Regions from separate parts of the Robertmurraya mesotrionivorans genome, predicted to be linked through region 3. Evidence: riboswitches for the same ligand, from Rfam matches in the RefSeq annotation. Region 3 holds a riboswitch; each other region holds the start of a gene.
The links. Region 3 has a riboswitch for thiamine pyrophosphate ahead of ACRX5O_RS04750 (thiazole synthase). Riboswitches for the same ligand answer to the same signal wherever they lie in the genome.

Region 1 (7,654 bases), on a different contig from region 3:
TCAAAATATGTTGCGGTTTTAATATATGCAGTTATTTTAATGGCCACATTAATTGTCTCAGGATTCATTGTAGGGGTTTTATTTTTTGGTCTAGGAGACTTTCAGACACCATTTTTCGAATATACGCTAGATGGGCAAAAAGAGGCCGTACTTGGTACGCAGTTTCTCTTAAAAACAGTCTATTTTCTTCCTAGCTTGCTTATGATTACTACGATTTCCTTTATGTTGTCCACTCTCTTTAAAAGTCAGGCTGTAGCTGTAGGGATAGGAATTTTTGTTCTATTTGTTTCAACTACATTAGGTGGACTTATTATCATGCTTGCTGAAGAGTATACTTGGGCAAAGTTTCTTATTTTTCCTCATCTAGACTTAACCGTGTTTGCCCTCCAAGATAAGATTTTGCAAAATATTACCTTAGCTGGTTCCCTATTCATTCTTACCGTATATTATATTGTGTTTATGATTGCGACGTTTGTTTATTTTCAAAAACGTGATGTGAGTATTTAAATCCTACAAAACAAGGAGAGAGGTAGAAATAGCTACCTCTTTTCTTTTTGTGATAAAGTAGGTGTAGCATTTCTTAACGAAAGAGAGTGTTATAGAAAAATGACAAAAAAACTATATTATGAAAATGTGTATCAATCCACTTTTGTAGCAACTGTTACGAAAAGTGAAGACGATTATATTGTACTAAGTGAGACCGCCTTTTATCCTTCTGGTGGAGGGCAACCAAGCGATACGGGAACGATTAACGGAAAAGTAGTTTCGAATGTGGAAGAAGTAAATGGAGAAATTCGACATTATATAAATGACTCCATTTCTGTTGGTTCTAAAGTTGAGGGAATTATAGATTGGGAAAGAAGATTTGATCACATGCAGCAGCATGCTGGACAGCATATCCTAACTGCCGCATTTGTAGAATTATATGGTTATGAAACCATCAGTTTTCATCTTGGGTCAGAAAAAGTAACAATTGATCTCAATGTAGAGAATATCTCTTCTACAGAGCTGGAAAAAGTCGAGCAATTAGCTAATCAAATCATTCTAGAACATAGAAAAATAGAGACTAAATGGGTTTCAAAAGAGGAAGTAAGCGAATATCCGTTACGGAAAACCCTTTCAGTTGAAGAAAATATCCGCTTAGTAATCATTCCAGAATTTGATTATAACGGCTGTGGAGGTACTCATCCACAAAATACAGGTGAAGTTCAAGCCATTACTATCTTGGGTACTGAACGACAAAAGAAAAAGACAAGGGTCGAGTTTGTATGTGGTCACCGTGTTCGAAAGCAGATTCATGATAAGACAACTGTTGTATCAAAGTTAACAAGTCTCTTACATGCACCTCAAAATGAACTAGAGACTGCTGCCCTCCGACTCATTGATAGAAATAAAACACTTGAAAAAGAAATAAAGGTTTTACAAGAAACTATTTTACAGTTTGAAGCTCAGGATTTATTAAAAGAAACAACAAAAGTTGCGCACCATAGAGTCGTTCAAGCTACTTTTGCAGATAAGGGCCTCCAAGAGCTACAAACCATTGCTCGATATGTTTTGGCTATTGACCCTGAAGTCAATGTCCTTTTCGTTTCAGCGATAAATGGGAAACTTCAATTTGTGTGTCAAAGAGAAGAGTCGGCTATCAATATGAAGAATCTTGCTCAATCGATATTGCCAGTGATAAATGGAAGGGGAGGAGGAAATGAAAAACAGGCACAAGGAGGTGGAGAGGCTAAAACGATAACTTCTGATGCACTCCTTACAATGCTTTTACATCAATTGAAGTGAATGAGATTCCAGTAAGCTCTAAAGGTTACGATAATATTATTATGTAAACTAATAAACGTGAGGGATTTGCCTTGAATGAAGATTTACTCCAAAAAGCAGAAGAATTTATCAATCTTTGCTATTTAGAACTAGAAAAGGATCATGTTACCTTGTTAGCAAGATTGGAAGAAGTAAAAAGTTCGATTCGTAAGACGGGAACATATGAACATACATATGAAGAACTTTCCCATGGGGCAAAGATGGCATGGAGAAATAGTAATAAATGTATTGGACGTTTGTTTTGGGAGTCTTTGATTGTTAAAGATTGTCGTCATTTACATCAATCCGATGAGATCATCCATGCACTTTTCGAACATATCAAATTTGCGACAAACAATGGTCATATTAGACCGACCATTTCTATTTTCAAACAGGAAACAAAGGAACATTCCATACGGATTTGGAACCACCAGCTTGTTCGATATGCTGGATATGATACACAGCACGGATTGATTGGAGACCCTCACTCTATTCCATTTACAAAGGTGTGTGAAGAGCTAGGGTGGGAGGGGAACCATACAAATTTTGACCTTTTACCTCTAGTGGTTCAAGTAAATCATGAAAAACCAAATTGGAAAACTATCCCTCCGAGTCTAGTTCTTGAGGTCAATCTTTCACATCCGGAATATGAATGGTTTGAAGAACTAGAATTAAAGTGGTATGGTGTACCGATGATTGCTGATATGCGTCTTGAAATTGGTGGAATACAATACACGGCTGCCCCTTTTAATGGCTGGTATATGGGAACAGAAATAGGGGCTAGAAATTTAGCGGATGAAGACCGATATAATGTGTTGCCTTTAGTTGCTGATCACATGAAATTAGATTTGTCTAGAAATAGTAGTCTTTGGAAGGATCGAGCGCTACTTGAAGTGAATCGAGCGGTTCTATATTCCTATAAAAAGGCTGGAGTAAGTATTGTTGACCATCATACCGCTGCGGCTCAGTTTAAGTTGTTTGAAGAAAGAGAGAAAGAAAAAAGCCGGAAATTAACAGGCAATTGGACTTGGTTGATACCCCCTGTTTCTCCCGCATTAACCCATATTTTTCACCAGCAATATGACAATAGCATTCAATTGCCAAATTATTTTTATCAAGTGGCTCCTTACGAAAAGAAATAGATTTTGTCTATTTCTTTTTAATTAAAATAAAACGCTTCCATATCAAAAGAACTATTGTTAATATAGGTATAAAGTACAACCTATAAATGGGGGAGCAATCATGAATATCACTGTTCGAAAAAAAATTATAGGTAGTTTTGTTATTGTTTTATTCATGTTAGTAGTTGTAGCAAGTGCTGGGATTTTTCAACTTTATTCAGTAAACAATACGTATCAATCATTCTTAAAAGAAGAAGTAGGTCAAAAGCTAGAAGTGAAAAATCTCCAAGAGCAAATGATTAGAAAATCAGCAGCCGTTCGGAGCTTCCTACTCACTGGAGAAGCTGACTATATTACAGAATACGATGAGGCAGTAAAGAGCTTTGATAACTCTATGAAGAAATTAAAAACAACAATCACTGATAAGGAGTTATTAAATACGTTAACTGCTCTTGAGGAAATGTCAAAAAATGATTCGAAGTTTGCTCAAGACCAAATACAAATGAAGAAAGACAATGATGAATTAGGTTATTTAATTCTAGCAAAATCAACTGCACAAACGTTAGGTATGCAGTTTAATGCAAAAGTAAATGAACTTCTATCTATTCAGGAAAAACATTTAGACCATGCGAGTAGCTTGACCACAAAAAAAATAGATGGAATTGTCACAATAATGATTGTAATAAGTGTATCTGCGATTCTTGTGGCATTAGCACTAGCGACAATTATAAGTCTACAGATTGCAAAACCAATTGTTTATGCATCTAAAGCTATTGAGAAGGTTGCGAGCGGAGACCTTTCTATTGATGAGATACAAGTGAAAAATAAAGATGAAATAGGGGCAATGATACAGTCTGTCAACTTAATGGTTTCTGGATTAAGAGAAGTAGTTGTTCAAGTTAGAGATTCATCAGCTCAAGTTGCAGCTAGTAGTGAACAACTAAGTACAAGTGCGCAGGACAGTACTCAAGCAAGTGAACAAATTTCTCATATTGTTGAACAAAACTCAGAGGGTATGGATCTGCAACTACAACATTTAACCAAAATTCACACATTGATTGAAGAGATGTCTAGCAATATAAATTTAATTACAAAAAGTAGTGAAAAAATGCTCGTCACAGCTGATAATACGTTTCAAGTTACAGATCAAGGAGCATTATCTATCGAAAAAGTTGTTAACCAAATGAATCTTATCAATGATGGAGTTTTGAATGCTTCAGAAATCATTCGTCAGTTAGGGAGACGCTCGAATGAAATTACTTCTATCCTTAATATGATTACCACTGTTGCAGATCAGACGAATTTGCTAGCCTTAAATGCCGCAATTGAAGCTGCAAGAGCAGGTGAACATGGCAAGGGATTTGCTGTAGTTGCTGACGAAGTAAGAAAGCTCGCGGAGGAATCAAAAAAATCAGCCGATCAAATTACAAAAATGATTTCTTATATCCAATCTGAGACGGATCTAGCCGTTTCAGCAATGGAAGAACAGTCTCACAAAGTATCTGAAGGATTCGAATATAGTCAGGATGCAAAGAAAGCGTTTGCTCTTATTGGAGAGTCAATGGGAGACGTAATTGAAAAGGTATCAGACGTTTCATGTGCCATCGAGCTACTAAGTATGCATAGTTCAAATGTCGTACAAGCAATTGACGATGTAAAAGGAATCGCAGAAGAAAGCGTTGCAACAACTAGAGAAGTAGCAGCCGGAACAGAAGAAAACGTTGCTACCCTCCAAGAAGTAACCGCAAGTGCTCAAGACCTATCAGGAATGGCCGAAACCTTACAACAGCTAGTTCGCCGATTTAAAATATAAACATGAAAAGCATCTAGTTCCAACTAGATGCTTTTCTATTTAATTTTATATGATATAATGAAAACGAAATTATAACTACATACGAAGAAACCACAAGGGGAGCGTCATGCTGAGAGTGAACGTTTGTTCTGACCCTTTGAACCTGTTAGATAATTCTAGCGCAGGGATGTGGACTGACTGAATTTTTCGTGCAATCATGTCTATCTACGCTCTCCTTGAGGTTTCCAAAAAGGGGAGATTTTTTATATGGGAAACAAACGATTAATCATGATGATTGAAGCATCTTTTTTTGCAGCCTTTGCATTAATTCTAGACCTTCTTCCATCGATCAAGCTATCGCCTAATATTTCCATTTCATTTGCGATGCTACCTATTTTAATTATTGCCTTTAGATGGGGATTCGTTGCTGCAACCGCTTCTGGCTTTTTATGGGGACTATTACAAATTGCCATGGGTGATGCCTATATTCTAACTCCGCTACAGGGCTTCATTGAGTATTTTCTGGCCTTTGCGTTTATTGGATTTGCAGGTTTCTTTATGAAAAAAATTCAGGTAGCACTTACTGAAAATAAAAAGAAAGCCCTTCAATGGATGATAGTTGCCACATTCGTCGGAAGTGCGGCTCGTTATTTTTGGCATTTTATCGCGGGATTTTTATTCTGGGGAGAATATGCACCGGATGGGATGTCTCCATTCTTATTTTCACTAGGCGTGAATGGTGGTACAATGATTGGGGCAGCCATCTATTGTTCCGTTATTTTATTCTTATTAGTGTCTAGCTCACCAAGATTTCTTCTCCACAAAAGGGTTTCCTCTTCAGAGACCATGAAAAAAATATCGTAATCTAACACTCGTCCAATGTTTTGGACGAGTTTTTTGTATGGTTTTTCCTCAATGAGACAAACTATCCCAAGAACTAACATTAAAATGGAGGATTTTATGAAAAAAACTTCATTTATCATTTTTTTGGTCATCTTTACACTGTTCCCTCATCATGGGCATGGCCAGGAAGTGAAAAAGGCAGCTATTATTATTGACGATTTTGGCGGTGGTGTGGGAGGTGTAAAGGATTTTCTAGAAGGTGATGTGAGAATAACGGCGGCTATTATGCCTTTTAATGAACTTTCTAAAAAGCATGCAGAATGGGCATATGAAAATGGCTTAGAGATTATGGTACATTTGCCTATGCAGCCAAAAAAGGGAAAGGCCTCTTGGTTAGGGCCGAAGCCAATAACGAATGACTTATCAAAGGAAGAAGTAAGAAAGAGAGTCATTGATGCTATCGATAGTGTTCCTCATGCTATGGGATTAAATAATCATATGGGCTCGCTTGTCGTTGAAAATGAGGAGATTGTCAGAATTATTGTCGAAGTAGCAAAGGAAAAGCAGCTATATATTGTAGATAGTGCAACAAGTCCAAAATCAAAATTTGAGGAAATCACTGAGGAATTAAATGTACCTTTTATTAAGCGAGACGTGTTTTTGGATGATATCTGTTCTGTGAATCAGGTCAAAAAACAAATGCTTATCCTTGCAAGGATTGCGGAGAGCAGGGGAACCGCTGTTGCAATTGGACATGTTGGTACATCAGGTAAGGTATGCTCGTTAGGTGTTACTGAGTCAATGACTGAATTTAAGCAGAAGCATATAAAGGTCGTCCCGGTATCCGAACTGTTATCTGATTCCATTCGATCAAAGTATTTTCATCTATATTAAAATTGGCTGTCCAGTGGGTGGGATCCTCCCATTCATTGGACAGCCTTGTTTTTTATTGATACATGCTTGGAACTTGATTAAGTTCAACATTCACATCGTCTGAAGTATACAAAAGTATGGATACGGAACCCCCTCTCACTTTTGAACGTATTAAGATAGGATGCTTATAGTTGTTCATAAAAACAAAGTCAGGCCCATACCAACTGACTGTTGCATCGCGACCTGGAGGAACATAAGGGACACGTTTGGAGTGAGAATATCGTTTCACGATTTTTAACCCTGCTCGATCCACAGCATTAAAGAGTGTAGAAGACACTTGGCAAATACCTCCGCCGACCCCCTCAGAAAGCTCACCTCGAACAATAATAGGAGCTGGCGTATATCCACGTTCTTTTGTCCGTTGACCAACCACCTCATTGAACGAAAAGGTCTGACCTGGAAATAGGACGTAGTTATTTATCGCTTCGGATGATATTCTTATATTATTTGTTCTTGAGGTATTGTAGCTATTGAAATAAGTGACATAATATCCGATCGCTTGTTGTCGAATTCTTGACAATAACTCACTATCTACCTCTGGGAAAATGGATTTTTTAGGTACTTTAAGCGTTTTAGCACCTTTACTATAAAAATAGGAGTGATATAGGGTATGAAATGCTCTCTTATCGAGTTGATATCCCAGCTGCTCTGGCTGTAAATTTCCATGTTCATCAAGAAAAGCATTTTTCGGCTCTATGTATACTTGTTGGGAAAGTTCAGCAGTTAAGATGTCAAGATGATGCAAGTCCATAAGAGGAGTATTGGGAAGAGGAAAAACTAGTTCTTCACGATCTACACTCATTATGGGTTGATCATTATCAATCAATGTAAGTACATCGTGATTGGCTGGTTGTTGAATAAGCATGAGAATAGATAAAAGTCCAGTTAATTTCAATCGTATCATCCTTCCACTTAGGTACCATGAGTATTATTCCAAGTTCATGATTTCCTTATGCGGGGATTAAGAAATGAAAAAGACTGGGAATTCCCAGTCTTTTGATTAAGCTTTTTCAGTTGTTTCTTGCTTTTGTTTAGGCCAGCTCTCTACCCCTTTTAATCCAGGGATACTATCTTCAAAAAACACAGGGTCAAGACCTTGCTTACGTTGTTCAAGGTAATTATCAAGTGTTTTAAAAGCAATATTACCAAGTAAACCAAT
Region 2 (7,654 bases), on a different contig from region 3:
CTTCAAAGGGCCAAGGACCGTCTGTTTCCACCATCATCTGTGAAAGGGGAAAACGCTTAGCGATATGTTGAATTTCTTTTTCGTAAAAAAGGTCAGGAGTAAGCGATATGAAGTGTCCGTTTTGAATGATTCGATCCATATCTGTGTCTGCTCCTTTAAACCAGTGAAAATGAGCATTTTCAATACTATGCCTTTCTAACAGAGAGCAAACGGTTGGCACGTCATCATAAATTGCATGAAGCGAGATAGGAAAGTTTTTCTTGCTAGCCAGCTTTATCCACTCTTCAAGAAGTTCTATATACGGTTCCAGAGAAGAGTTCCAGGAAGTGGAAGTCCGTAAGTAAAAGGGGAGGCCAACCTCTCCAACCGCTATCATCTCATCGAAATGTGTGTACACCCATTGAAAAAGGTCTGCCATTTCTTCGTCTGAACCTATTGCTTGCTCAGGGTGAAATCCAAATGCTGTTTTGACATGTGGGTATATCCTTGAAAGATAAGCGTTTCTTTTACAGGATTCTAAGTCATAGGAAACGCTTATGAGCATTTCAACTTCGTCAAGTGTCTCCATCATCGTATGAATCTCTTCATCTAGGTACTTATCTAGATGTAAATGGCAGTCTGTTATTTTCCTCATTTTTGATCAACCTTTTCTTTTAAAAAATCATGAATCATTTTTTTGTAACGAAGAAATTCTCCGGAGAACATCATTTCCTCGTTTCTTGGTCGCGAGAAGGGAACAACAACCTCTTGTTTGATTCTTGCAGGTTTATCGGATAATACGAGTATTCGGTCGGAAAGAAAGAGTGCCTCCTCTATATTATGGGTAACAAAAATAATTGTTTTTTTGTACTGATCCCAAATCGAAAGTAGCCATAACTGCATTTCCTGACGAGTTAACTCGTCTAAAGCTGAAAATGGCTCATCTAAACATATGATGGGCTGGGGACTTAGAAGTGCCCGTAAAAATGCAACCCTTTGCTTCATACCCCCTGAAAGTTCGTGAGGAAAAGCATTTCTATACTCCATTAGCCCCGCTTTTCGCAGCATCTCCATAGCCATTTCGTAATCCTTTTTAGCTTTCAGCTCTTGGCCAAGAACGACATTTTGAATGATTGTTCGCCAAGGTAGTAAGGAAGGGGTTTGGGGCATATAACTAATATGTCCTCTGTTACCTGTAATGTCATTTCCTTCGAGTATAATGGACCCTGCTTGTGGAGCCTGCAGGCCACCGATTAACTGGAAAATCGTACTTTTTCCACTTCCGGAGGGACCAAGAATCGTTACGAACTCCCCGTTCTTAATAAAGAGGTTGAGATCATGTAAGATTTGTTTATCTCGATAAGAAAAAGACACATTTTGTAATTCAAGATGCTCCACGATTGTTCCCCTCAGCTTTCCAACGAATTATAAATCTCTCCAAACAATTAATCATGATAAAAAATAACAAACTTAATGCCATAATGAGAAAAATGGCAACAAACACGCGATCTGTTCGAAACGATGAGGAAGAGAGTGTCATATAGACTCCAATACCATTTTCTGATCCTAACCATTCAGATATAACGGCTCCCATGACACTGTAAGTCGCTGAAATTTTCAGACCTGAAAAGATTGAGGGAAGGGCAAACGGAAACTCAAGTTTCCAAAATAACTGTCGTTTTGTTGCTCCTGCCATTTGCATATAATGGAAGAGATCTGGAGCAACCTGGCGAAATCCATCCATGGCTGAAATCGTAATTGGAAAGAAACAAACCAGAGTGATAACAATTAATTTTGGTAATAGACCGAAGCCGAACCATATAACAAGAAGTGGAGCAAGTACGATAATGGGTATATTTTGCGATAAAATGAGAAGCGGATATAAAGATTCTTTTAAAAAAGGAATATTATGTAAAATAAAGGCAGTTAACAGACCTACGGTAACTCCAGAAACAAAGCCTAGAAAAATAAGCTGAATGGTGGATGTAAGATGTACAGAGACACTGCTCCAACCATTTATGAGTTCGTTAAAAATTTGTGATGGAGTTGGGAGAAGCCAAGTTGGAACCTGAGTAATTCTTGCGGTGAATTCCCAGCCAATGAATAAAAGGAGGAGAACAAAAATTGGTCTCCACCCTTTTTGTAATTTTTGTATCATGAACGATATTTCTCCGTAAGTGTATCCATTTTTATTCCACCTGGTTGATAAAGAATCTTCACCTGCGAAATAACATTGCTGCTTCCCATTTCAATCATCTTTTCGTTCATTTTCGTAATGACTGCAAAAAGTTCCTGAAGATCACCCTCCATAGTTGTTTCCAAGGGATGAACCTCATACTTTACTCCTGACGCATCAATAATGGCTATTGCTTCATCTACGTAAGGAATCACATTTTCACCGTTTTTTGTCTTAGGGATAATTTGTATACTAACAAGCGCGTTTGCCATATGACCAACTCCTATTGTGGTAAAAATTCATTAGTAAAGGCTTTTTCTGCATCTAACTCTGATTCTAGTAACCCATTTTCAAGCATCCAAGAAGCATAGTTTTCCCATACTTCTAAACGTTGCTGACCCCATTGGTCTGCATCGTCTTGATATTTGGTTGCAAGCCATTCCTGACTTTTCTTAACAAGCTCTGCGTCAAGCTCAGGAGCAGCTTTGATTAGGACGTCCGCCGCATCGGAAGGATTGTCGATAGCAAATTCATAGCCTTTTGAAGCCGCTTTAACAAAAGCTTTTACTGTTTCTGGATCGTTGTTAATCATGTTTTCACTAGTTGTTAACACAGGTGTATAGTAGTCTAGCTTTTCGGAGTAATCGGTTAAGTAGACCATATTTATGTCTTCTCCTCGTAATTCCGCTTCCACGCCTGTCCAACCGTAGTATATCCATGCAAAGTCAATATCACGTTCAACAGCGGTAAAGAAGTCTGCATCGCCTATGTTTACAATATTCACCTTTTCTACATCTGCTTGTTCCTGCTTCATAAGTGAGTCGATGACGGATTCTTCAACAGGTGAACCCCAACCACCATATGTTTTTCCTTCAAAATCCTTAGGAGATTGAATATTTTTAGATGCCGGTGATGCGAAACCAGATGTGTTGTGTTGAATGACCGCAGCTATAGAAACAAGCGGTACCCCTTGTACTCTAGCCTGTGTAATGCCCTCTTGATAACCTACACCAAAGTCTGCTTTCTCAGAAGCAACAAGTTGGTCAGCACCAGCCTCTCCAGGCATCTGAATGGTCACATCAAGACCTTCCACTTCAAAAAAGCCTTTTTCTTTTGCGACATATAGCCCTGTGTGATTTGTATTTGGAGTCCAATCAAGAACGACAGTCACTTTTTTTAATTCAGCACTTGATTCCTCCTTTTCTGTTTGTTGTTCATTTGTTCCTGAACATCCTGCGAGTAATACAGAAGCTGCTAATGCAGCTATCCATTTTGTCATTACTTTCTCCTCCAATGGTATAAGTAGGAATATGAACTGGACTTATAGACGTCAAAAAACGCCGCAGTTTTTGAACCGGGCGCATATATTTAAACAAGTTTATTGTTTAAAGAATATGTTCCCTACGCTGGTATCATCCAGATCAGGTTCAAAGGGTCAGCATCAATTGGATGCACTCTCAACCGGTCTTCAACCGGTCCCCCTACAATTCTTACCTATTTAGTTTGATTTCTATCTCATTATAGCAGAAATTATTTTCTTGAAAAGGAAGAACTTTCTTGAATAGATGAACATAATGATATGTTTGTTATCGCTTTTGTAAAGAACACATTGCAAACTTCATACAGTCACGATAAGATTGAAGTTATGGATGAATTTGTGTAAGGAAAGAAAGGAATTTCTATAATGGCAAAAAATTTTAAAGATGATGTACAATCGCGTCGCACATTTGCGATCATTTCCCACCCGGATGCTGGGAAAACGACATTAACAGAAAAGTTATTGTTATTTGGTGGTGCAATTCGTGATGCGGGAACAGTTAAAGGAAAGAAAACGGGTAAGTTTGCAACGAGCGATTGGATGGAAATTGAAAAACAACGTGGTATTTCCGTTACGTCGAGTGTGATGCAATTTGATTATAATGACTGTCGAGTGAATATTCTTGATACACCAGGTCACCAAGACTTCAGTGAAGATACGTATCGTACTCTTACAGCTGTTGATAGTGCGGTCATGATTATCGATTCAGCAAAAGGGATTGAGGAGCAAACCTTAAAGCTATTTAAAGTGTGTCGAATGAGAGGTATTCCGATTTTTACCTTTATCAATAAGCTTGATCGTCAGGGGAAGTCTCCATTAGAACTATTAGCTGAGCTAGAAGAGGTTATGGGAATAGAATCATATCCGATGAACTGGCCGATCGGTATGGGGAAAGAATTTCTCGGTATATATGACCGTTTCTACAAGCGAATCGAACAATTCCGTGTGGAAGAGGAAGAACGATTTGTTCCGTTAAATGAAGATGGAGAAATCGAGGGAGATCATAAACTAAAGCAATACTCCTTGTATGACCAAACGTTGGAGGAAATTATGCTTTTAAATGAAGCGGGAAATGAATTTTCTCGTGAAAGAATAGCAAATGGGGAACTAACACCTGTATTCTTCGGTAGCGCCCTAGCGAACTTTGGTGTTCAAACTTTTCTAGAAACATATCTTCAATTTGCTCCTGCACCTCAAGCTCGGGAATCTACAGAAGGGGAAATTGATCCGTTATCAGAGGATTTCTCAGGCTTTATTTTTAAGATTCAAGCAAATATGAATCCTGCTCACAGGGACAGAATTGCATTTTTACGTGTTTGTTCAGGAAAATTTGAAAGAGGGATGACAGTCAATATTCCACGCTTAGGAAAGTCAATGAAGCTTTCTCAATCAACACAGTTTATGGCTGATGACAGAAACACGGTTGATGAAGCGGTTAGTGGAGATATTATTGGTTTGTACGATCCAGGTACGTACCAAATTGGAGATACATTGACAGTTGGGAAAAACAACTTTCAATACGAAAAGCTTCCACAATTTACTCCTGAACTCTTTGTTCGAGTTTCTGCTAAAAACGTAATGAAGCAAAAGTCTTTTCATAAAGGAATTCAGCAGCTTGTTCAGGAAGGTGCCATTCAGCTCTTCCGTACGGTTCGAACAGATGATTATTTGTTAGGGGCCGTTGGTCAACTCCAATTTGAGGTGTTTGAGCATAGGATGAGAAACGAGTACAATGCAGAAGTATTAATGGAAAGATTAGGTTCAAAAATCGTCCGTTGGGTTGAAAATGAAGAAATTAATGAAAATCTTTCTAGCAGTCGAAGCCTATTAGTAAAGGATCGCTATGATAAGAAAGTATTTCTTTTCGAAAACGATTTTGCTCTTCGCTGGTTCCAAGAAAAAAATCCAGACATTACACTTTATAATCCTATGGATGATTACCAATAAGTACCTAGAAGTCCTCGTGTTTTGAGGGCTTCTTTTTTCTAGGAAAAAACTCTGCTTTTGGTATAATAGTATTGATTCTTAAGACCTGGAGGAGCTTCTATGAAAAAATGTACCGAATGCGGAGTTAGTTACAAAATTGATACCTCAGGGTACTTATTTATCGAGGGGATGAATAATGAGAATACTTTTACTGAGTATGAATACTCTTCGTTTCAAGAATTAGAAGACCATTTAAATACACTGACTATAGATCTGAAAAATCGTCCGGAAGTAAAAGCAGCTTTATCGAGTGAAAGGGTAAAGCCAATATTATTGACGTCTTTACCTGTTTTATTAGAGAGAGTAAAAAATCGGGAGATTGTTCAAGTAATTCAAACTGGGGAGTTAATTGGACATATACAACCAATCATCGATTTACAGAACAACCAATTATTTGCATTTGAATCTCTTTTACGTACGAATGGCATGAACCAAATGCCACCAGGACAGCTATTTCAGGTGGCAGAAAAAACAGGGCTACTATCGATGCTCGACCAAAGGGCAAGAGAGGTGGCCATACAGACTCGTAGAAAGTATATAAAAAAAGGGGTCAAAAGCTTTATTAATTTTTTGCCATCGACCATTTATAATCCGGAATTTTGTCTACAGCATACCTTTCATCTAGTTAATAGATATGGAATTGATCCAACAGATTTAGTGTTTGAGGTTGTAGAGACAGAGAAAATCGAAGATGTTGAACATTTGCAAAAGGTGTTTATCACTTACAAAAAACAGGGGATGAAGGTAGCCCTTGATGATGTAGGCTCAGGCTTTTCTACAATAGACATGCTAGAACTGCTACATCCCGATTATGTAAAAATTGACCGAAGCTATATTGACCACTGCGATCAAGATAGGCAGAAACAAAAGTTTTTAAGGGAAGTTCAACTAGTTGCACAAGACCTAAACATTCAAGTTCTGGCAGAAGGAATTGAAAGAATGGAAGAACTAGAGTTGTGTAGAGACCTCGGGATGAACCTAGCTCAAGGGTATTTTATTGGAAAACCAAAAGCAGGGGATCAATATCTAAATCTACAACTATAAGAATACTTTTTATGTAAGCTTCTCCAATAATGGGGAAGCTTTTTTAGCAGAGAGTTTGAATACAGCGCTTATTTGCATACGATATTGTGCTTCTTTATAATATGGGGCATAAAAGCTTTCAGTCGGCTGAATCTGTTAGGGTTTGAGAGGAGTTAGCAATCGAATGAAGATTAGCGAATATGCTATAAAAAGACCAGTTTTTACAATTGTCACAATGTTCTTAGTGCTGATTCTAGGAATCGTTTCGGTAGTGAATATCCCTTTAAAGCTAATACCGGAGATAAAACCTCCTGTAGGTGTGGTAGTAACGAATTATCCAGGTGCAAGTCCTGAGGAGATTGTAGAAAAAATAACAAAACCACTGGAGAGTAACTTAGCCACTCTGCCTGGTATAAAAACTCTCACCTCAACCTCACAGGAAGGCGCAAATTTTATCCTTCTTCAATTTTCTTGGACGACACATATTGATGAAATACAGGATGAAATTATTCAACGCATTGATTTAACAACTCTCCCAGACGATGCAGAAAAGCCTAGGTTCTTAAAATTTGACCCTTCGCAGTTTCCCGTAATTCAACTATCGTTAAGTGCGGATGAGAATGAGGAGATGTTGAGACAGTTAGCCCAGGAATTAGAACTGGAGTTAACAAAAGTGGATGGAGTTGCGAGCGTAAATTTATCTGGAACCTCTGCAAAGGAAGTAAAGGTTGAACTTGATCAGGAAAAATTAAAGGCGTACTCATTAAGTCAAAGCGATTTAGTCGATTTGATTCAGGCCAATAATATTTCGATGCCGGGCAACCCAATTTTAACTGAAGGTAAACAACTAACGACAAGAATTATATCCACCCTTGATTCTATAGACACATTACAAAATTTAACGGTGTCAATGAATCCTTTAACGGGTGATGAGATACAGTTACGTGATGTAAGTGATGTAAAACTAGAAAATCAGGATGATCGTACCATTACCCGCACAAATGAAAATCCTTCTGTGCTTCTTAGTGTTCTTCAGCAATCTGATGCGAATACCGCAGAAGTATCTAGAGCATTTGTTCAAGAATTAAAGAAACTGTTGAATAAGGAAAAATATCAAGATATTCAGTCAGATATTATATTTGATCAAGGGGAATACATAAAACAAGCCATAG
Region 3 (7,654 bases):
ATGGCCTATGCCAAAGAAGAAGTAGCTGACATGGTAAGCATCGCGAACTCCCTTGTGCTCAATATCGGCACATTAAGGGAACCTGAAGTAGAAGCGATGATCATCGCTGGTAAAGCTGCGAATGAAAAAGGAGTTCCAGTCGTGCTTGATCCTGTTGGAGCTGGTGCAACACCATACCGCACAAATACCGTTAAACGACTTCTATCTGAAGTGAACGTTAGCATATTACGTGGAAATGCTGCCGAGGTGGCCAACGTGATTGGAGAAGAATGGCAGACACGCGGAGTTGACGTAGGAACAGGTGAAGGCAATATCGCAGATCTCGCTCGTATTGCAGCACAAAAATTACATATGACCGTTGTGGTTACCGGAAAAGACGATGTTGTTTCTGATGGTGAAGAATCGATTATTATTTCAAACGGGCATCCCCTTCTAACAAAAGTAACTGGGACTGGTTGCTTATTTTCATCAGTCGTAGGAGCGTTTGTAAGTGTTGAAACTAATCATTTACTAGCGGCTGCAGGAGCCTCAGCCTTTTATGGAGCAGTTGCTGAGCGTGCAGTTTTAGCGACAGGAGACCATCATGTAGGCACTTTCCAGATGGAATTTCTTAACCAACTTATGCTCACTTCATCCTCTGATGTGGTAGACCTTGCCAAAGTGTATTCAAAAGTCACAACCATATAAGGAGCATAGGGAAAATGGAATTTCTAAAACTGTATTTTATTATGGGCAGTCAAGATTGCATGGATCGAACACCTGAAGAAACGTTAGCTTTAGCGATTGAAGGTGGAATAACGTGCTTTCAATACCGAGAAAAAGGGAGCAATTCTCTTGGAGAGATAGAGAAGTACGAGCTTGGAAAAAAACTACGAGAACTCTGCGCGAAACATAGGATACCATTTATCGTCAATGATGATTTACCACTCGCTATTGCTCTTGATGCTGATGGAGTTCATGTTGGCCAGGACGATGAAAATGCAAAATATGTGAGAGAGACAATCGGTCCTAACAAAATTCTTGGTGTATCAACTCATACGGTTGAAGAGGGACTTCAAGCTGTTCGAGACGGAGCTGATTACTTAGGAATTGGACCGATGTATCCTACGATTTCAAAAGAGGATACCGAAAAACAACAAAACTTGGATATCTTTTCTGAATTTCGTAACGCAGGAATCTCTCTGCCTCTTGTTGCGATTGGTGGAATTAATTCTGTCAACGGAGAAACCGTTATGAAAGCAGGAGCAAATGGCCTAGCGATCATTTCCGATATTTGTCGAACCAGTCATATCCAACAGCATACCAAGCTTTTACGTAGATTAGTTGATGAATTTTAGTCAAAGAGAGGTCATTCACTATGGTAAATAAGGCATTAACCATTGCAGGTTCAGATAGTGGTGGAGGGGCTGGCATACAGGCCGATCTGAAGACATTTCAAGAACTAGATGTGTACGGAATGTCAGTGATAACAGCTGTAACCGCACAAAACACAACAGGGGTACAAGGTGTCTATAGTGTTCTTTTGGAAGGAATTAAAGAACAACTCCAATCGATTGCTGAAGATTTGCGTCCAGATGCGATCAAAACCGGGATGTTATTTAACAGTGACACCATTGAGGCGGTTGCGAGATTTATAGAATTTTATGAGATGAAACACATCGTCGTAGATCCGGTGATGATTGCAAAAGGTGGAGCTTCACTTTTACAAAACGAAGCAGTAAAAGCATTAAAAGAAAAATTACTGCCACTCGCGACTATCGTTACTCCAAATATTCCCGAAGCAGAGGTGCTTACAGGAATAAAAATTGAGACGATGGATGACCGAAAGCAAGCAGCAAAATTGCTTCATGTCATGGGTGCTGAATCTGTCATGATTAAGGGCGGCCATGATCAAGGAAGTGAAGAAATGATTGATCTTTTATATGATGGACAGCAATTTCACACCTTTACTTCGAGTCGTATTTCCACAAAAAATACTCATGGCACAGGCTGTACCTTTTCCGCTGCGATAACCGCACAACTCGCAAAAGGAAGCCCGGTTGTTCAAGCGGTGCAAGTGGCAAAAGACTTTATACAGGCAGCCATTGAGGATGATCTAAACATTGGATCCGGTCACGGTCCAACCAATCATTGGGCTTACAAACGAAATAAAGCAAAAATCGGAATCAAATAAAATACAAAATTAGCTAGGGGTGCCTTAAGGCTGAGAGGAAACTTTCCAACCCTTGAACCTGATTTGGTTAGAACCAACGTAGGGAAGCAATCATTTTGCGTGAGCTCTATTATGAGGAAGAGCTCCATGTAAGAATGTGAAGACTTGCCAAGATTGGTAAGTCTTTTTTGTTATCCAAAACAAACCTATAGGAGGAACCACAATGACCGACTTATTAACGATTGGAAACACACAGCTACATAACCGTCTACTAACAGGAACAGGCAAATTTTATAATCACAAGCTAATGAAAGAAGCACTAACTCAATCCGGTTCACAGGTTGTTACTGTCGCTTTAAGACGAGTCGACTTGAATGCTACTGGAGAAGAGAACATTCTAGAAGACATTCCTAAAGACATGATTTTACTTCCGAACACATCGGGAGCAAGAACCGCAGACGAAGCGGTTCGAATTGCACGACTTGCAAGAGCAGCCGGTATGGGTAATTGGATTAAAATCGAAGTCATTTCCGACCAAAAGTACTTGCTTCCCGACAATTACGAAACGGCTAAGGCAACTGACATCCTAGCGAATGAAGGGTTTGTCGTTCTACCTTATATGAGCCCTGACTTAATGGCAGCAAAAGCGATGCAAAATGCTGGAGCAGCAGCCATCATGCCACTTGGATCTCCGATCGGTTCAAATCGAGGAATTCGGACGAAGGAACTGATCCAAATTTTAATAGAAGAAATAGAGCTTCCAATCATTGTTGATGCAGGAATCGGAAAGCCATCTGAAGCAGCCGAAGCGATGGAAATGGGGGCAGCCGCTGTACTGGTAAATACAGCCATTTCTACAGCAAAGGATCCCGTTGAAATGGCCATCGCCTTTGATCTAGCAGTCAAGGCTGGAAGGAAAGCCTACCTAAGTGGAGTAGGACCGACGACAACGACAGCACAAGCGTCATCTCCATTAACAGGATTTTTAGGGTAGGTGAGTGAAATGTCATTTTATGATGAATATGTAAAAATAAAAAATTACCCATTTGACGACTTTTTTTCCTCCATCACCACTCAAGACGTAAAAAAGGTTTTGCAAAAAGAGAGACTTCATACAGAAGACTTTTTAATTCTTTTATCTCCAGCAGCTGAAAATTGTTTAGAAGAAATGGCACAAATCGCTCATAACCGTACCGTACAGCATTTTGGACGTACGATTCAATTATACGCACCACTATATTTAACCGATTATTGTGTGAACAAATGTACGTACTGCAGCTTTAGTATCGATAACGACTTTCCACGTAGAAAACTGACATTGTCTGAAATTGAAGAAGAATCGAAGGCGCTTGTCAAAATGGGTTTACGCCATATTATCCTGCTAACGGGAGAATCTCGCCTACATTCCTCAGTCGATTATTTGTGTGAAACGATTGATGTGATGAAAAAGTATTTTTCTTCTTTATCCATTGAGATACAGCCATTAGACACTGAAGAGTACCGAACACTTGTTGCTCGTGGTATTGATGGATTAACCGTATATCAAGAGGTGTACAACGAAGAAATCTATAAAGAGCATCACTTAAAGGGACCGAAACGGAATTATCGCTATCGACTAGATGCACCAGAAAGAGGTGCTCAAGCTGGCATGAGATCCGTCAATATCGGAGCACTACTAGGAATGGATGAGTGGAGAAAGGAAGTCTTTTTCACTGGACTTCATGGTCATTATTTACAAAGAAATTATCTTGAAACGGATATTGCTCTATCATTTCCTCGAATTCGGCCAAACCTTGGTGGCTTTCAACCAAAGGTTGATGTAACAGATAAAAATTTGGTTCAAGCAATGCTAGCATCCCGTTTATTTTTACCACGTGCAGGTATGACTCTATCAACGAGAGAAAGCGCGGATCTAAGACGTCACTTACTTCCATTGGGAGTGACCAAAATGTCTGCCGCCTCATCAACCGTTGTTGGGGGCTATGCCAATAAAGAACACACACATAGCCAATTTGAAATATCGGACAAAAGAAGTGTGGCTGAGGTAAAGGAATCATTAAGAGAACTTGGCTACCAACCTGTCGTAAAAGATTGGGAGATACTGACACATTCATCATAAGGAGAGCCACATCATGCACTATGAAGATATCAAGCAAAGAATTCTCACTTTTATTGAAGATGAAGAAAGAGATTCATTTGATTCATTAGCTTTACAGGTTTTCGCCTATCAGTACGAAAATAATCGTATTTACAGGAAGTTTTGTCGATCAAGAAAGATTAACCCATCGATGGTTGAATCGTATCAGCAAATTCCTCCTGTACCAGTAAGTGCTTTTAAGGAGGCCGACATTGCTTGTACACCGATTGAAGAGGCGGAGACGTATTTTCAAACAAGCGGAACGACAAGTGGAAATCAAGGGAGAAATTTTCACCGTGACTTAGAGGTGTGGACTTCTTCAATGAAAACTCATTTTGAAGAAAATATCATGAAAGACAAGAACCTAGTGAAAATGGCTATACTATTTCCGAATCCAACGGAAATGCCAAATTCCTCTCTGTCACAGTATTTGTATACAGCCATTCGCAACTACGGAACAGAGGAGAGTGTTTATATCGCTAGCAATGGAGCTTATGATTTCGAAAAGCTTGTCTCGTTCATTGAAGAATCTGAACGTACAAACACCCCTGTATATTTGTTAGGGGCTACGTTTTCCTTTATCCATTTTGTTGAGTACACGAAAGACAAAAACCTCCGATTTCAATTACCAAAAGGAAGCCGTTTAATGGATACAGGTGGTTCTAAGGGTCGAGCCATCGAAATGAGTTCAGATCAATTTAAACAAATGGTGGCAGAAGCGTTTAACTTACCCGTTGAGGATTGTGTGAACATGTATGGAATGACTGAACTAAGCTCCCAGTTCTACGATCAAAACGGATCTGGTCGACAAAAAGCCCCTCATTGGGTAAGAACAGTTGTCATCAATCCGGAAAATGGTTTGTGTGTACAAGATGGAGAGCGAGGAATTCTCGTTCATTATGATTTAGCCAACTTCCATTCGGTCCTTGGGGTTATGGCGGAGGACTTGGGGATTGCAGAAAAAGATGGATTTTACTTGTTAGGAAGAAGCGAAGGGGCAGAAGCAAAGGGCTGTTCCCTCGCCGTAGAGCAGTTTCGTAACGGAGTAAGTAAATGGAACTAAAAATTGGTTGTGTCCCAAGCATGATCTCACCATCTTATGAAGAACGTACGTTTGATTCTCTAACACTTCTTGTACCAAAACTTACGTGTGAGGAACTGAAACAAGTCGTTTTACATCTAAGACAGCAGCAACTAAAGCTACAAGCACGGAAAACGAATGACATTATTGACATCCTTGACCAAGCCATTCAACTCTGGCTTGACCCGAACTATCACTATAGAAAACTAGCGGAAGAGCTTCTTCCAATTGTAACGGGATATGACTCGGAAATGATACGTGTGTTTTTAGATTCGTATTTACGTTCCTTTCGTAAAGAAAAGCTGCAAAGAATGGTAGAGGTGGATTTCCCCAATCCTCTCGTCCTTGACGGCTTTCGTCCACGTTCATCAGGAGGCTTAACAAGAGCATATGGACCAGAGCTCATTACGCATGTATTTTCCGGAAATGTTCCTGCCTTGCCGCTATGGAGTTTAGTGAGTAGTCTTTTAGTTAAGTCTAGTACACTTGGGAAGCTCTCCTCCTCCGAGCCTTTGTTTCCTTCTCTGTTTGTTGAAACATTGAGAGAGATTGACAGAGACTTAGCGGAATCAATCGCCATCATTTGGTGGAAAGGTGGAGAAGAAGAATTAGAGAGTATAGCATTCTCTTCGTCAGAAGCAGTGATCGCATATGGAAGCGAGAAGTCCATTGATTCTATTAGAAAAAAAGTTCCACCTCACGTCAATCTACATGCACATGGACATAAACTAAGTGCTGGCTTTATAGCAAAAGGCTGCTTACAGCGTGTTCTCGTAACCGAAACTGCCAGGAGGGCTGCGAAGGATGCTTCTCAATTTGATCAACAAGCCTGTCTTTCTCCTCATGTCTTTTTTGTCGAGGAAAAGGGGAATGTCTCGGTACGTGAATTTGCTAGTTTGCTAGCGCAAGAAATGAATAATTATGAGGTGAAAATGCCAAGAGCTAGATTAAGCGAACAGGAAAATCAAGCGATCATTCAGACTCGCTCAACCTTTCAATTTCAAGCCTTTCAAACGAAAGATATAGCACTTTTCGAAAGCGAGAAAAGTACTTCTTGGACGGTTGTTTACGATAAGAAAGCTACTTCGTTTCCGATATCGCCATTAAACCGCTTTGTGTATGTGATTCCCGTTCAGTCCATTGTCGATGTACCTTCCTATCTTAATGAAATACGAGGATTATTACAAACCGTTGGGGTCGCCTGCACTCCAAACAACTTTCGTTCCATCATAGAAGTGCTCGGTCAATGTGGAGTCAATCGACTTACCTTTCTAGGCAGAATGGGAGAACCAGAACCTGGTTGGCATCATGATGGCAGACCTCATTTAGCCGATTTGGTTCGTTGGGTCGACGTGGAGGCTAGCATAGAAATCGAAATGGATGCGTATGATCCGAACCGAATATAAGGGGAGAATGGAAATGCAGCCACCATATATACAATTAAAAGAGATTGGTCTTACCTATGACAAAGATCAAAAGGATACAATCCGTCAATTTTCCCTTGATATGAAGGAAGGGGAATTCATCAGCATCGTTGGAAAAAGTGGCTGCGGAAAAACGAGTCTGCTCCAAATGATTGCAGGAATGCAAAAGCCTACCACTGGAATGATTACAATAGGCGGACATGAGGTGAAAGAACCGGTCGAAGAGCTTTCATACGTTTTTCAAAAACCTATTTTGCTAGAATGGAAGACGATCTTGGAAAATGTCGTACTTCCACTCCAGTTAAAGAGAAAATTGACAGAAAAAGATATGCATAAGGCAAAGGAAATGCTAGATCGTGTCGGACTTACGGATGCGATTCATAAATTTCCATATGAGTGTTCGGGAGGAATGCAGTCAAGAGTGGCAATCGTACGAGCTTTACTTGATAAGCCACGAATCCTTTTGATGGACGAACCATTTTCTGCACTAGATTCTTTTACCAAGGATCAGTTACATGTTCAACTTAATGAATTAATCAATACGTACAAACCAACCGTATTATTTGTCACTCATGATCTGCAGGAAGCATTTTTCCTGTCTGACCGGATTATTCTTCTAGGTGGGGAACCTGGAAGAATTCTTCAAGAGTACCAAGTACCGTTTACTCGACCACGACAGAAGTCTATTTTATTTGATCAGTCTTTTTTCAACTTTCAGCAAGATATGAATGAGAGGCTTCAACTATGAAGAAAATCTATCTATATTCGACTCTACTATTTATTTCCTTGCTTATTTTGTGGGAGATGATTGTAAAGGTGAAGAAAATATCACCGTTAATTTTACCCACACCAACAACGAT

Region 1: linked by a shared signal. The riboswitch ahead of thiT (energy-coupled thiamine transporter ThiT) and the one ahead of ACRX5O_RS04750 (thiazole synthase) in region 3 are both predicted to bind thiamine pyrophosphate.
Region 2: linked by a shared signal. The riboswitch ahead of ACRX5O_RS13275 (ABC transporter substrate-binding protein) and the one ahead of ACRX5O_RS04750 (thiazole synthase) in region 3 are both predicted to bind thiamine pyrophosphate.

Annotation. Positions count from the first base shown of each region.
Region 1 covers NZ_JBPCCH010000005.1:77,473-85,126, forward strand. The annotation lists gene ACRX5O_RS10710 (DUF2705 family protein) at 1-507, shown strand, start outside; gene ACRX5O_RS10715 (alanyl-tRNA editing protein) at 607-1,788, shown strand; gene ACRX5O_RS10720 (nitric oxide synthase oxygenase) at 1,860-2,948, shown strand; gene ACRX5O_RS10725 (methyl-accepting chemotaxis protein) at 3,049-4,740, shown strand; TPP riboswitch at 4,826-4,924, shown strand; gene thiT (energy-coupled thiamine transporter ThiT) at 4,987-5,583, shown strand; gene ACRX5O_RS10735 (divergent polysaccharide deacetylase family protein) at 5,680-6,456, shown strand; gene ACRX5O_RS10740 (VanW family protein) at 6,509-7,399, opposite strand; gene ACRX5O_RS10745 (alanine/glycine:cation symporter family protein) at 7,496-7,654, opposite strand, start outside.
Region 2 covers NZ_JBPCCH010000007.1:96,961-104,614, forward strand. The annotation lists gene ACRX5O_RS13255 (TatD family hydrolase) at 1-634, opposite strand, end outside; gene ACRX5O_RS13260 (ABC transporter ATP-binding protein) at 631-1,377, opposite strand; gene ACRX5O_RS13265 (ABC transporter permease) at 1,364-2,137, opposite strand; gene ACRX5O_RS13270 (thiamine-binding protein) at 2,134-2,427, opposite strand; gene ACRX5O_RS13275 (ABC transporter substrate-binding protein) at 2,439-3,434, opposite strand; TPP riboswitch at 3,537-3,648, opposite strand; gene ACRX5O_RS13280 (peptide chain release factor 3) at 3,840-5,420, shown strand; gene ACRX5O_RS13285 (EAL domain-containing protein) at 5,520-6,503, shown strand; gene ACRX5O_RS13290 (efflux RND transporter permease subunit) at 6,667-7,654, shown strand, end outside.
Region 3 covers NZ_JBPCCH010000002.1:128,642-136,295, reverse strand. The annotation lists gene thiM (hydroxyethylthiazole kinase) at 1-687, shown strand, start outside; gene thiE (thiamine phosphate synthase) at 702-1,337, shown strand; gene thiD (bifunctional hydroxymethylpyrimidine kinase/phosphomethylpyrimidine kinase) at 1,358-2,173, shown strand; TPP riboswitch at 2,179-2,275, shown strand; gene ACRX5O_RS04750 (thiazole synthase) at 2,376-3,146, shown strand; gene thiH (2-iminoacetate synthase ThiH) at 3,156-4,271, shown strand; gene ACRX5O_RS04740 (LuxE/PaaK family acyltransferase) at 4,285-5,352, shown strand; gene ACRX5O_RS04735 (acyl-CoA reductase) at 5,343-6,776, shown strand; gene ACRX5O_RS04730 (ABC transporter ATP-binding protein) at 6,790-7,542, shown strand; gene ACRX5O_RS04725 (ABC transporter permease) at 7,539-7,654, shown strand, end outside.